DNA from 3 places in the Cellvibrio sp. PSBB006 genome. Region 3 is predicted to be linked to each of the others. Evidence: predicted binding sites of a transcription regulator. Region 3 holds the regulator's gene; each other region holds the start of a gene.
The links. Region 3 encodes sigma-54, which starts transcription at its own class of promoters, with help from an activator protein. Its sites were predicted from a motif close to TGGCACANNNNTTGCNNT; they were not measured.

Region 1: the regulator sigma-54 is predicted to act here: its motif matches at 2,064-2,081, upstream of atzF (allophanate hydrolase).
Region 2: the regulator sigma-54 is predicted to act here: its motif matches at 2,104-2,121, upstream of CBR65_RS17675 (CmpA/NrtA family ABC transporter substrate-binding protein).

The regions. Positions count from the first base shown of each region.
Region 1 is NZ_CP021382.1:4,380,340-4,384,473, forward strand. It holds gene uca (urea carboxylase) at 1-164, opposite strand, end outside; gene atzF (allophanate hydrolase) at 201-1,994, opposite strand; gene CBR65_RS18235 (Fic family protein) at 2,350-3,714, shown strand; gene CBR65_RS18240 (deoxyguanosinetriphosphate triphosphohydrolase) at 3,724-4,134, shown strand, end outside.
Region 2 is NZ_CP021382.1:4,255,945-4,260,078, reverse strand. It holds gene CBR65_RS17685 (RNA polymerase sigma factor) at 1-555, opposite strand, end outside; gene CBR65_RS17680 (tetratricopeptide repeat protein) at 646-1,788, opposite strand; gene CBR65_RS17675 (CmpA/NrtA family ABC transporter substrate-binding protein) at 2,259-3,683, shown strand; gene CBR65_RS17670 (ABC transporter permease) at 3,789-4,134, shown strand, end outside.
Region 3 is NZ_CP021382.1:4,873,371-4,877,504, forward strand. It holds gene rapZ (RNase adapter RapZ) at 1-20, opposite strand, end outside; gene ptsN (PTS IIA-like nitrogen regulatory protein PtsN) at 93-545, opposite strand; gene hpf (ribosome hibernation-promoting factor, HPF/YfiA family) at 552-842, opposite strand; gene CBR65_RS20305 (RNA polymerase factor sigma-54) at 970-2,565, opposite strand; gene lptB (LPS export ABC transporter ATP-binding protein) at 2,714-3,439, opposite strand; gene lptA (lipopolysaccharide transport periplasmic protein LptA) at 3,447-4,007, opposite strand; gene lptC (LPS export ABC transporter periplasmic protein LptC) at 3,994-4,134, opposite strand, start outside.

The DNA.
Region 1 (4,134 bases), 490 kb from region 3:
GTGTTCCCGCCGAGACACACGGCCATATCGCAAGCAGACACATGCGCGCTATTGCGATCCGCATCGGAATACACCGCGACCGATTTTACGCCCATTTTTTTCAGCGTTTTGGCGATACGCACGGCGATCTCGCCGCGGTTTGCAATCAGGACTGTATGAAACATCTTGGTTCTCCGATGCGTGTTTAGTTGTGTTTTTTGTTAAGCCGTCAACGACTTGATATACGCCCGCCATCCACCCAGCTGCGTAATATCTTTTGCACCCTCCACCGCCGCGCCTTCGCAAATGAAACCTTTCACCTCGCGCCCGTCTTTTAAGGTCAAGGTGCCGATACCCAAAGGCGCGGGAATCAATGCAACAAAACTGCCGAAGTGGTGCGTCGGTACATCCCATAGCTCCACAATAATTTCCGCTCCTTTATCGTGGGTGCGAATCAAACCGGGTTTGGGCGGTGTGGTGTTGGGTAAGGCGAAGAGGCGATAACAATCTGCCGTAAACGTGCTTTCGACAAAGCGCGCTTTGCGCTCAATCAATTGCGTATTCAAGGGCATGCCGGTGAGGTGCGCACCGACAACAGCAAGCCGCACATAACCGGCGGGAACTTGCGCGTTTATTTCTGTTGGTGGTGCAACACGGCGCGTAGCCCCTAATGTCCAGGGCGCGGCTTTTTCCCAGCGTTGACCAAATTCAGCCAGCGCGGCGTCTTGCCAGGCCGGTGCAATCAAGGTGATGCCGAAGGGCAAGCCGTCGTTGCGTAATCCGGCGGGTAAGGCGAGTGCAGAACAATCCGCGAGATTGACGAAGTTGGTCCAAGTACCCAATTGGCTATTGACGATCACCGGGTCAGCGTCGACCTCGGCAATGGTTGGCAGACGCGGTGCGGTGGGAACTAACAGCGCATCCACGGAGGCCATTTGTGTTTGAATCGCGCGCGCTAAATCCGCTCGGGCGTACTCAGCGTTGTACGCATCTGTCGCCGTGAAATTCACCGCTTGTTTAACAATACCGCGCACCACGGGATTCATTTGCTCTGCATGCTCGGCCATAAATTCAGCGATGGCCGCATGACGCTCCGCCACCCAGGGGCCGCCGTAAAGTAATTGCGCCAGGGTTTGCATGGGCGTGAAATCGATAGGAATTAATTCAGCACCTAGTTCAATAAATTGTGCGAGGGTTTTATGCCAAGCGAATTCGGATTCGCTATCACCAAACCACATCAGTTCGGCGGGAATACCGAAGCGCGGTTTGCTTGCAAAAAAAGTGGCCGGTGTGGGAGCGGTGCGTGAATAACCATCGGCGGAATCAAAGCCCTCCATCACGCGCGCGACTTGCTCGGCGTCATCCACCGTCAATGAAAAAATCGATACACAATCCAGGCTGCGACACGCGGGCACCACGCCCAGGGTGCTGAAGCGACCTTTGGTGGGTTTCAAGCCGACAATATTGTTGAATCCGGCGGGCACGCGACCGGAACCCGCCGTATCTGTGCCGAGACTGAACGGAAATAAACCGGAGGCTACCGCCACCGCCGAGCCGGAGCTGGAACCGCCGGACACGTAATCGGGATTAAACGTGTTTGGCACAGCACCGTAAGGTGAGCGTGTACCGACAAGCCCGGTAGCGAACTGATCGAGGTTGGTTTTGGCCAACACAATGGCACCGGCAGCACGCAGTTTGGCGACGCTGGTTGCATCGGCATTGGCAATATAAGTAAAGGCTGGGCAGGCGGCGGTAGTGGGAATACCGGCAACATCAATATTGTCTTTCACCACAAAAGGCACACCGTATAGCGGCAGCTTCAAGGCATCGGCACCGGCAGCATCAAGTTGATCCAGTTGTGCATCCAACTCTGCGGTGGAAAGAATATAAATCCAGGCGGGATCATCCCCGCGTAATTGTTGGCGCAATGCATGCAGCACAGCGCGCGGCTTCAATTGTTGTTCGCGGTAGGCGCTCAGCCACTCGCCAATGGTCCAACCCAATTGGTCACTCATTATTGTTCCTGCCACTCATGCACGGGGTGGATGCCCCATTGAAATACCGTCTTGTATGCAAGATGGTATTCAGCAGAAACTGTGCCAAGGGATTTTTGACGAGTGGAATTTGCGGCTTGATATTTGAAAAGTATAGATAATTCAATACGTTAAATGACGCAGGGAATTGGAACAATGCTGGTTTTTAAGAGAATTTCCGCGTGATTTCTTGCGCTGCATTTGTGCACCAAGATAAGGTTTCTGGGCCAGCTTGGTGCAATGCAGGACCGATTTCTTATCTCAATTTTTATGAATATTGAGATGTCCGGGAGAAAGGACTATAGTCAACTCAAATTTCGTTAATTTTGAGATAGAGATGATTAAGAAGCCTCCCGCGAAGGAACTGTTGGTTAAGCGACCATATTTCTTTATTGTCGAGAATCACCCTGAGCAGATGGATGCCTATCGCGCATTTGGGGAAGCTGTTGATTTTAAAGGCCGGTATTTACATTACGATGAGTTTCGCCATCGGATTCCAAAAGAACTAAATGTTGACCTTGCATGGGCATTAACGAAAACCACTCGCGTAGCTACGAGGCAGCACCTTCTTTTTCTGGGCAACCCTATACAGCTATGCACTTTTGTATCGACTCCCACTATCCAGAAAACAGCGACTGTGGTGGACCAATCCACAACAACCGCAGCCTTGGAATGGACTATCGGAAAACTGGGCGAAGCTGAGCATCTAAGATACCTCTTCGCCGACCTTATCGAAGACGAAGCCATTAGCAGCAGCCAGCTCGAAGGCGCGGCCACTACAACGCTGGTCGCCAAAGACATGCTCAAGCGGCAACGCGAGCCGCGCAGCATGGATGAAAAAATGATTCTGGGAAATTTCAGGATGATGCGTTTTGCCTGGGAAAACCGCGCAGCTGATATCACCCCGGATTTAATCCGCGAATTCCATGCCGTTGGCGTTGAGGGCATCAACGATGAGCATTATCTGCCGGGCGTGTTCCGTTCCCATGATGAGGTTGTTGTAGAAGATCGCGATGGCAATATTGTCCACCAGCCGCCCCCGGCCCAAGGCATCGAGCAGCGCTTCCAAAAATTTTGCGATTGGGTCAATAGTAATCACGATGAAATCGAAAGCAACACCTATCTACATCCCCTGATCAAAGCCATCGTCATCCATTTTGTGATTGGCTACGAACATCCCTTTCAGGATGGCAACGGCCGTGTTGCCCGCGCATTATTTTATTGGTTTATGTTTAGAAAAGAGTACGGTGCGTTTCGTTATATCTCTATCAGCAACCTCTTGAAAGACGCGGCGACACAATACGGCAAGTCGTATCTGTACACCGAAACCGATGAGATGGACATGACTTATTTCATCGATTACCAGTGTTCCATCATCATGCGCGCCGTAAGTACTTTTAAAAACCATTGCCAAAAAGCCATTGCCGATATCGAATCCTTCAATCAATGGTTGTGGAAAACCGGCGCGCTGAAAAAACTGAACGATAAACAAAAAGTGGTGTTTCAGGTAGCGAGAAGCAAGGTGCAGCGCGAATTTACCGCGACCAACGTCAAAGAGAATCTGGGCTGTTCCTACAACACTGCTTCCGCCGTATTAAATGGTCTTGTTGATCTGAATTTATTCGGCAAGAAAAAAGAGGGGCGCGAGTGGGTATTTTATCTGCTCGATCAAGACGATATTCAACAACACTGGAAACCCTAAGGACATCTTATGACCATGAACTGGCACCAACTCCTCTGCGCCGAGCGGCTTGGCCATCGGCCGGTTAAGGATGAAGAGGGGCGCTCGCCGTTTCATTCGGATCACGACAAGATTATTTTTTCCGGTGCCTTTCGGCGGCTGGCGCGCAAGACGCAGGTGCATCCGCTGGCCACTAATGATCATATCCACAACCGTATGACCCACAGTCTTGAAGTCGCCTGCGTGGGGCGCACGTTGGGGATTCGTGTCGGTGCCGCCTTAAAAGCAGCGGGTGATTTGCCGGCGCATATTGTGCCGACGGATATCGGCGATATTGTGCAGGCGAGCTGTCTGGCGCACGACATCGGCAACCCGCCCTTTGGTCACACCGGTGAAGAAGCGATTCGCAACTGGTTTCAAAAAGAAGGCGCGTTCTACCTG
Region 2 (4,134 bases), 620 kb from region 3:
TTGACTGTTACTGACACTTTGCCTGCTGACATCATGCAGGTCACCCGCTTTACGCGCCATCATATAGCCGGTACAGCGTTTGATACCGGTAGCAATATGTTTCTCCACCGTGTTCTCGCTGATCCCGAGACTGTCGGCAATCTCCTTTTGGGAGTAGCCATAAACCTTGCGCAGCACAAAGGCTTTGCGACATTGCTGCGGCAGTTGGCGAACCGCTTCGCAGAAGTAGCCAAATTCCTGGTTGGCCGCCACCCGGTCGTAGGTGTCATCGACGCCGGTGGACAATTCCTGCAAATCCTCCTGCAAGTCTTCCATGCTATCGGCCAGTCGACTTTCGGAACGCTTGCGATGATCCAGCGCCAGATTGCGCGCCGTGCGCAACATAAATGAGCGCGGATGGTGAATATCATCCCGTTCACCCACCTGGCACACCCGCACATAGGTTTCCTGCACGATATCTTCAACCTCGCGCGGCGGCACAATATGCGAGACCGCCCGCGCCAGGGTCGTTCTCAGGGCAATAAACAAGCTGTTGACGTTTTCGTTATTAGACATAGTTTCAACCGGTAAAGGCGTAAAAGCATTTCCATCATAGCGACAGACGATTGAGCGGGCTTTTTCCGCCATAGCCAGTGAAAAAAATGTTCAGGAGGGTGAAGCCATGGCCTCACGCCGTTGCGCGGCGCGTTCACGCATGGCATCGGCTTGCTTCTGGTCGCCCAAGGCTTCGTAGATTTTTACCCCCAGATCATAGAAACGTACTTCCGCTTTTTCTTTGCTGATAGCTTTCTTTAACAGATCACGCGCTTGCTCGGCGTCACCGGACTCGAAGGATTTGTTAGCTTCGTAATAAAGAAAGTAGGGGTTGCTGTTGCGGTGCCGCTCCGCCAGGCGAAAAAAAGTTTCGGCCTTTTCCGGTTCATCCAGTTGTCGATACAAACCACTGAGATTGCTGATGATCGTCAGATCCCCGCGGTCCACCTGCAAGCCCTGGAGATACAGCGCTTCGGCTTCCTTTAAATAACCGTTGCGCCGATAAACCGTAGCCATATTGTTCCAGATATAGCTTTGCTGATCATCTAACAATAACGCTTTGCGCAGATGCAGGAACGCATCCTTGAATTCACCCTCTGCGGACAACTCCATTCCACGATTGTTATAAAACTGGGCAGCGACGAGTTTTTCGGGGATCAGCCGCTGATCATAGGTGCTGCTGTAGCGATCCATCTCCAGATCAATAACAACTTCGTCGCGGCGTAATTTCACCCTGGAGTTGACGTGCCGTAAAAACAAAAACGCATCCTGATTACGCAGGTCCCAGGTGGGCGGTAAATCCACTTCGTTGACATAAGCATCCAACCCGATATGCCGCGCCATGGTGACATAAAGCAAGGTAAAACTGAGGCAGTTGGCTTGCCGTTGGTCAAACGCATCCGCACCAGTCAGGGTGTAAAACGCGGTGTAGGTAATGCCGTGACCACCTGCCGTGCTCGGTGTCAGCAGTGCATGATGCAAGGCTCTGGCGCGCGCAAAACCGCCTTTGATGCCAGCGGTATGTCGTTCGGCAAAGGCTTTCATTGCTGGCGTAAGTTCAAATAACTGGCGGTCCGGCAGGCTCGCCTCAGAATAGGGCTGTCCCAATAAGGGCTCGCCACTCAAGGCCAACTGGAGTAACTGCGCATCCGGTTCCTCGCCATTGCCCGGCAAAACAGTGGCGCAACCAGCCAACAGCACGCTCAACCACAGTGCCGTAGCGGTAACCCACTGATTCAGCAATTCTTTTCGCATACTGTGTCACTCGCAATGATTCTTATCCATTATGTAAATTGCCAGCACAACCTGATAACACAACCGGGTTTATCGAATTGATCTTTTTCTACTGATTTGGATTCAAGCTACCCACATTAAATCCCGTGCTGCCACAAACTGTTCCAAAAAAGTGCGGTAGCGAGCGTAATTGCTTTTCCATAGCGCACATTTACCTCTTACATCATAGCTCCAAAATAGCCCATTGCAGATCAATGCGATCCATATAAGTGCAAAAAAATGCAAAACATCTTTTTCGGGTAGATAAAGCCTGCATTTTTTTGTGCACATCGTGATTGGCACAGAGTTTGAATAATCACCTCCAGTAATCCTGTGCACGCAGCATGAATAACAATGCCAGATATTCAGTCAGCCGAATAAGATCGTTCGAAGAATTTTTCCATAAGGTTTTCGAGTTTCTATTTTTTTGCACATCAGATTGGAGCGCTTTTATGTTTAGCACACCCGGATATAAGGTTTCTCATGAAACCTCAAGGAACGCCTCACTTTTTATCACTGTGTTGCGTCATTGCGCCTTTGCAATAACCTGCTGTATTGCCTTGGCAGCAACCCACGCACAAGCCAAACTCGGCCCCGCCGAAAAAGAAGATTTGAAATTCGGTTTTATTAAATTAACCGATATGGTGCCGCTCGCCGTTGCCTATGAACTGGGTTATTTTGATGATGAAGGGTTGAGTGTTCAGTTAGAGGCGCAAGCCAATTGGAAAGTTTTGCTGGACCGCGTAATTACCGGTGAGCTCGACGGTGCCCATATGCTCGCGGGACAACCGCTGGGAGCCACCATCGGCTTCGGTACAGAAGCGCATGTTGTTACTGCATTCGCCATGGATTTACACGGCAACGCCTGTACTGTGTCGAACGATGTATGGAAAGCCATGAAAAAAAATGTTCCGGTAAAAGACGGAAAACCGGTTCACCCTATTACCGCCGAAGCACTTAAACCGGTCATCAAAAGTTTTCATGACGAGGGAAAATCCTTCAATATGGGTATGGTGTTTCCTGTATCTACCCACAACTATGAATTGCGTTATTGGTTGGCCGCTGCTGGTATCAAGCCGGGATTTTATGCACCGCACAAAGGTGACATCACCGGTCAGTTAAATGCTGATGTCCTTATCTCAGTAACCCCGCCACCACAAATGCCTGCAACGCTGGAGGCCGGCACTATCAGCGGCTATTGCGTTGGTGAACCCTGGAACCAACAAGCGGTATTTCGCAATATCGGTGTACCGGTTGTAACCAACCGCGATCTGCGCAACAACATTGTTGAGAAAGTGTTTGGTGTAACCAAAGAGTGGGCCGACGAAAATCCCAATACCCATATTCGTGTGGTGAAAGCCTTGATCCGTGCCGGCAAATGGCTGGATGACAAAGACAATGCCAATCGCGCCGAAGCGGCGAAGATGATTTCGCAATCACATTATGTCGGTGCTGATTATAAAGTGATTGCCAACAGCATGACCGGCGTCTTCGAATACGAACGCGGCGATGTACGTAAAGAACCCGACTTCAATGTGTTCTTTCGTTATCACGCCACCTATCCCTACTACTCCGATGCGGTTTGGTTCCTGACACAAATGCGTCGCTGGGGCCAGATACCCGAAGAAAAACCGGATGCCTGGTATATGGAAACTGCCAAGAAAGTTTTCCTGCCGGAAGTCTACCAACAAGCCGCAAAAGAACTGATTGCGGAAGGCAAATTAAAAGCCACCGATTTTCCCGACTTTTCCAGCGAAACCGGTTATCGCGCTACCGATGCACATACCTTTATTGACGGCATCGTGTTTGATGGTACCAAGCCCAATGATTATCTGAGCAAGTTTGCCATTGGATTGAAAGGTAAAGAGAAACTGTAAGGTGCAACGATTTGCCGGCGCCATCTTGCTGCGCCGGCAGATCAACCAGGTTATTTTTTGTAACACCAATGTTGTGCACCATTCAGCGCAACAGGAGAAGACGCCATGAATACCGCGATCCTTAACTTAAAAAAAATCAGCCCCGTCAAGCTGTCTCCGCAGCAGTTGCGCGATGCTGTGCTCGGTGTTTTGATTCCGTTTATCGGCCTGCTGTTTTTTTTGTTGTTCTGGCATATCGGTTCACAACATATTCATACTTCGTTGGGCACGTTTCCCGGCCCAAAGGAAGTCGTACAACAATGGTCCGGCCTTGTCGATGAGTATCGGGCCGAAAATGAGCGGGAACGGAAATTTTATGAGCGCCAGGAAAAACGTAATGCCGAGATTCTGGCTGAAGATCCCAGCGCAGAAATTCGTGTCCGTGAATTCAACGGCCGTCCGACATTTTTCG
Region 3 (4,134 bases):
CTCACAATCACTAAATGCATGGGCGTGTATTCCTGTGATTCATTCATCAATGCGCCGAGAGTGCCGGGCTTGTGTTTTCCCAAGATCGCCAATCAATCTTTGCTGACAGCTATCTCATACAAGGCTGCATCACTCTCCGCGCTACGTAGACGTTCGCGAAAGCCACTGTCGTTGAGAGCGCCAGCCAAGGCTGCCAAATTTTGCAGATGTTCGCCGTGGGCATTTTCCGGTACCAGCATGGCAAACAAAATATCCACGGGCTCGGAATCAATCGAATCAAAGTCAATCGGCTGATTCAGTGTGATCAGGGCGCCGATGACACCATCGTAGTTTTCCACTCGGCAGTGCGGGATAGCAATGCCGTGGCCGATGCCGGTGGAGCCAAGTCGTTCCCGCGCAATTAGCCGACGAAACAAGTCGTCGGCATCAATGGCGGGAATATCCTGAGCGATGGTGTTGGCAAGAATTTCCAGCACACGCTTTTTGCTGACACCTTCGATATCGCACAGGGTGCGACCTTGGGTGAGAAGAGATTGTATTTGCATAATGTATTAACGATGGCTGCGCATTTTTTCTTTGTGTTTAATCAATTGCCGATCGAGCTTGTCGGTCAGCAGGTCAATAGCGGCATAGAGATCTTCTGATGTCGCATCGGCAAATAAATCCTTGCCGCTTACGTGCACGGTGGCTTCCGCTTTTTGCTCCAGCTTGTCTACCGAGAGAATCACGTGAGTATTGGTAATGCGGTCGTGATGGTTATTGAGTCTTTCAAGTTTATTGTTGACGTAATCCTTGAGGGCGTCGGTAACTTCCAGGTGGTGACCGCTAATAGTAATTTGCATAGTACTTCCTCTTCGTTATGACAGTTACTCAATCTTGCCTGACGGCACGATTATTGATTCTGCATAGTGGTAGAACGTGTTCTGCACATCCGGGTATTCATCAGCCTAGCAGTGGAGAAAAAGGATGTCATAGTAAACTTTTACGCTCATTAGACGGCGGGATATTGAGTGATTCCCGGTATTTGGCAATGGTGCGACGCGCTACCTGGATGCCTTGCTCAGATAACAGCTCAGTGATCTTGCTGTCGCTCAGGGGTTTCTTTGGATTTTCCGCACTCACCAGTTTCTTGATGATGGCGCGAATTGCCGTAGAGGAGCATTCGCCGCCGCTGTCTGTACTCACATGACTGGAAAAGAAATATTTAAGTTCAAAAATTCCCTGTGGGGTATGCATGTACTTTTGGGTGGTCACCCGCGAGATAGTGGATTCATGCATATCTACGATTTCGGCGATGTCGTGCAGTACCAGTGGCTTCATTGCCTCGGCGCCGTACTCCAGGAAGCCCCGCTGTTTTTCCACAATACAGCTGGCAACTTTCAACAGGGTTTCGTTGCGGCTCTGTAAACTTTTGAGGAACCAGCGGGCTTCTTGCAGATTGTCCTTGAGGAAGGTGTTATCGCTGCTCGAATCAGCCCGCTTCACCATGGAGGCGTAATCCGAATTGATTCTCAGGCGCGGGGCGATATCCGGATTTAATTCCACCATCCAGCGGCCATCACGCTTTTCCACAAACACATCCGGCACAACATACTCTGTGTCACCGGAAGCAATCATATCGCCGGGGCGAGGGTTCAGACTCTGGATCAATGCCACGGCCTGGCCTAACTCGCTCTCTTTGAGCTTGGTGCGGCGCATTAACTGGCGATAATCGCGGCTGCCTAACAAGGGTAGATACTGCTTGACGATCAGCTTGGCAGGTTCAAGAAAGGGCGTGGTCGGGGCGAATTGTTGCAATTGCACCAGCAGACATTCCGACAGGTTTTGGCTGCACACGCCGCAGGGGTCAAATTGTTGTAAACGGTGCTGTACGGCAACGACTTCATCCAGTTCCAGTTCATCCAGTTCGGTGATCAGGCCTTCGTAGATATCGGCCAGGCTCACGGATAGCATGCCACTGGGATCGACCGCATCGATGATTGCCATGGCGATGATCCGGTCCTGGTCTGACATGGGGGTCAGGTTGAGCTGCCACATCAGGTGATCGTAGAGGGAATCGGTAACGGCGCGCCGGCTGTCAAAGTCGTTGTCTTCGCCATCATAAGAGGATGAACTGCTGGTGTGGGAGGACTGATAGACATCGTCCCAACTGGTATCTACCGGTAACTCACTGGGGATGGATTCGTTCCATTCGGTATTGGGTTCGCTGTCCCCGTAATTATCGGTATCAGAAAAGCTTTCGGTCTCGTTATAGGTAGTTTCTGCGTAGCTTTCCTTGTCAGCAAAGGTGTCCTTATCGTTAAAGCCCGAATCGAGATCTGCGCCATTGGCATCTGCAGCAACTTCTTGCTGGCGGGGATAATCACTGTCTTCCCCTTCACCGCTGTCGGCAGGCGAGTGGCTGTCGTAACCCTCTTCGACCTCTAGCATCGGGTTGGAATCCAGAGCTTCCTGGATCTCCTGCTGCAAATCCAGGGTCGACAATTGCAGCAGACGAATAGCCTGTTGCAATTGGGGCGTCATGGTCAGTTGCTGGCCGAGTTTTAGCTGTAGAGACTGCTTCATCGTAAGTAGAACTAAACCCCAAAGAAATGATGTTGTTCAGGTGGAGTTTAGACAGCCTTTGTCTTGCAGGCAATAACACCTAGCAATCTTTGTGCCTGTTATACAAATTTAGTGGCTTGTCAAGTGATTTGTCGGAACGCACCTGAGGTTACAGGCGGAAGTTTTCGCCCAGATAGACTTCGCGGACCTTGTTGTTACTCAGTACCGTTTCTGCATCGCCCTCGGCGATGATATGGCCTTCGCTGACGATATAGGCTGTCTCACAAATATCCAGTGTCTCGCGCACATTGTGGTCAGTAATGAGCACGCCGATGCCGCGATCCTTGAGGTGACGCACAATTTGTTTAATGTCGTTCACTGAAATGGGGTCAACGCCGGCGAAGGGCTCATCAAGGAGAATGAACTGCGGCTCTGTCGCCAGCGCTCGGGCAATTTCTACCCGCCGCCGCTCACCACCGGAGAGCGACATACCCAAACTGTCGCGGATATGGGTGATATGGAATTCCTGCAGTAGTGAGTCGAGTTTTGCGTGGCGCTGCTTGCGGTTGAGATCCTTGCGGGTTTCAAGGATCGCCATGATGTTATCTGCCACGGTCAGCTTGCGAAAAACGGAAGCTTCCTGGGGTAGATAACCGATACCCGCCCGGGCACGGCCATGGATAGGCAGATGAGTCAGGTCTTTGCCGTCGAGTAATATTCGCCCTTCATCGGCACCGACAAGGCCGGCAATCATATAAAAACAGGTGGTTTTGCCTGCGCCGTTGGGGCCGAGCAGGCCCACAATCGTACCGCTGGTCACGGCGATTGACACGTCAATGACAACTTTACGGCTTTTATAACTCTTGGCGAGATGTTGGGCTTGCAGGGTCGGCATGGTCGACTCAATCTTGATTGATGGTTTGTGGCGGGATAACGATTTCGATGCGCTGTGGTTGCTGTGCATCCTTCTTGCCCGCTGCCTTCATGATCTCTTTGCGGATGTCGTAATCAATGCGGTTACCACTAATCGATGCGCCATTTTCCTGTTCCAGAAATGCATTCTCCAGAAGTAACAACTGTTCATTGGTTAAGGTATAGCGAATGCTGTTGGCCTGCGCTGTAATAGTTGCCTGGTTCTCTGCCGGTTTTTGCTGGTAGCGTGCAGGCTTACCGCGGGCTTCCATCTTCTCAACTTCGTCGTTGCTGTTGGTATGGATGGTGATCTGATCGGCACTGATTTCCAGGGTGCCTTGCTTTAATCTCACGTCACCGCTGTAGGTAGCGGTGCGCTTTTTGCGATCCAGTTGCGCGCTATTGGCGGAAATATGGATGGGTTGTTCTTTGTCGCTGGGGAGGGCATGAACGGGTGTCGTCAGCCACAGGGCGCACAGTAACAGGAGTAAAAATGATACAAGCGGTTTGCACGCCATCATAGAAAATCTGACATTGTTATTGAGGTTCATATGTCCCTCGGACCCTGGAAAGTAACTCGATGCGGTCCTCACCCAAGTAAGCTTTCATGCCCAGCGTGTCGAGGTGGCCTTGTTGGGCGCGCATCTTAACAGCTTTATCAGTTTCGGCGTATTGCTG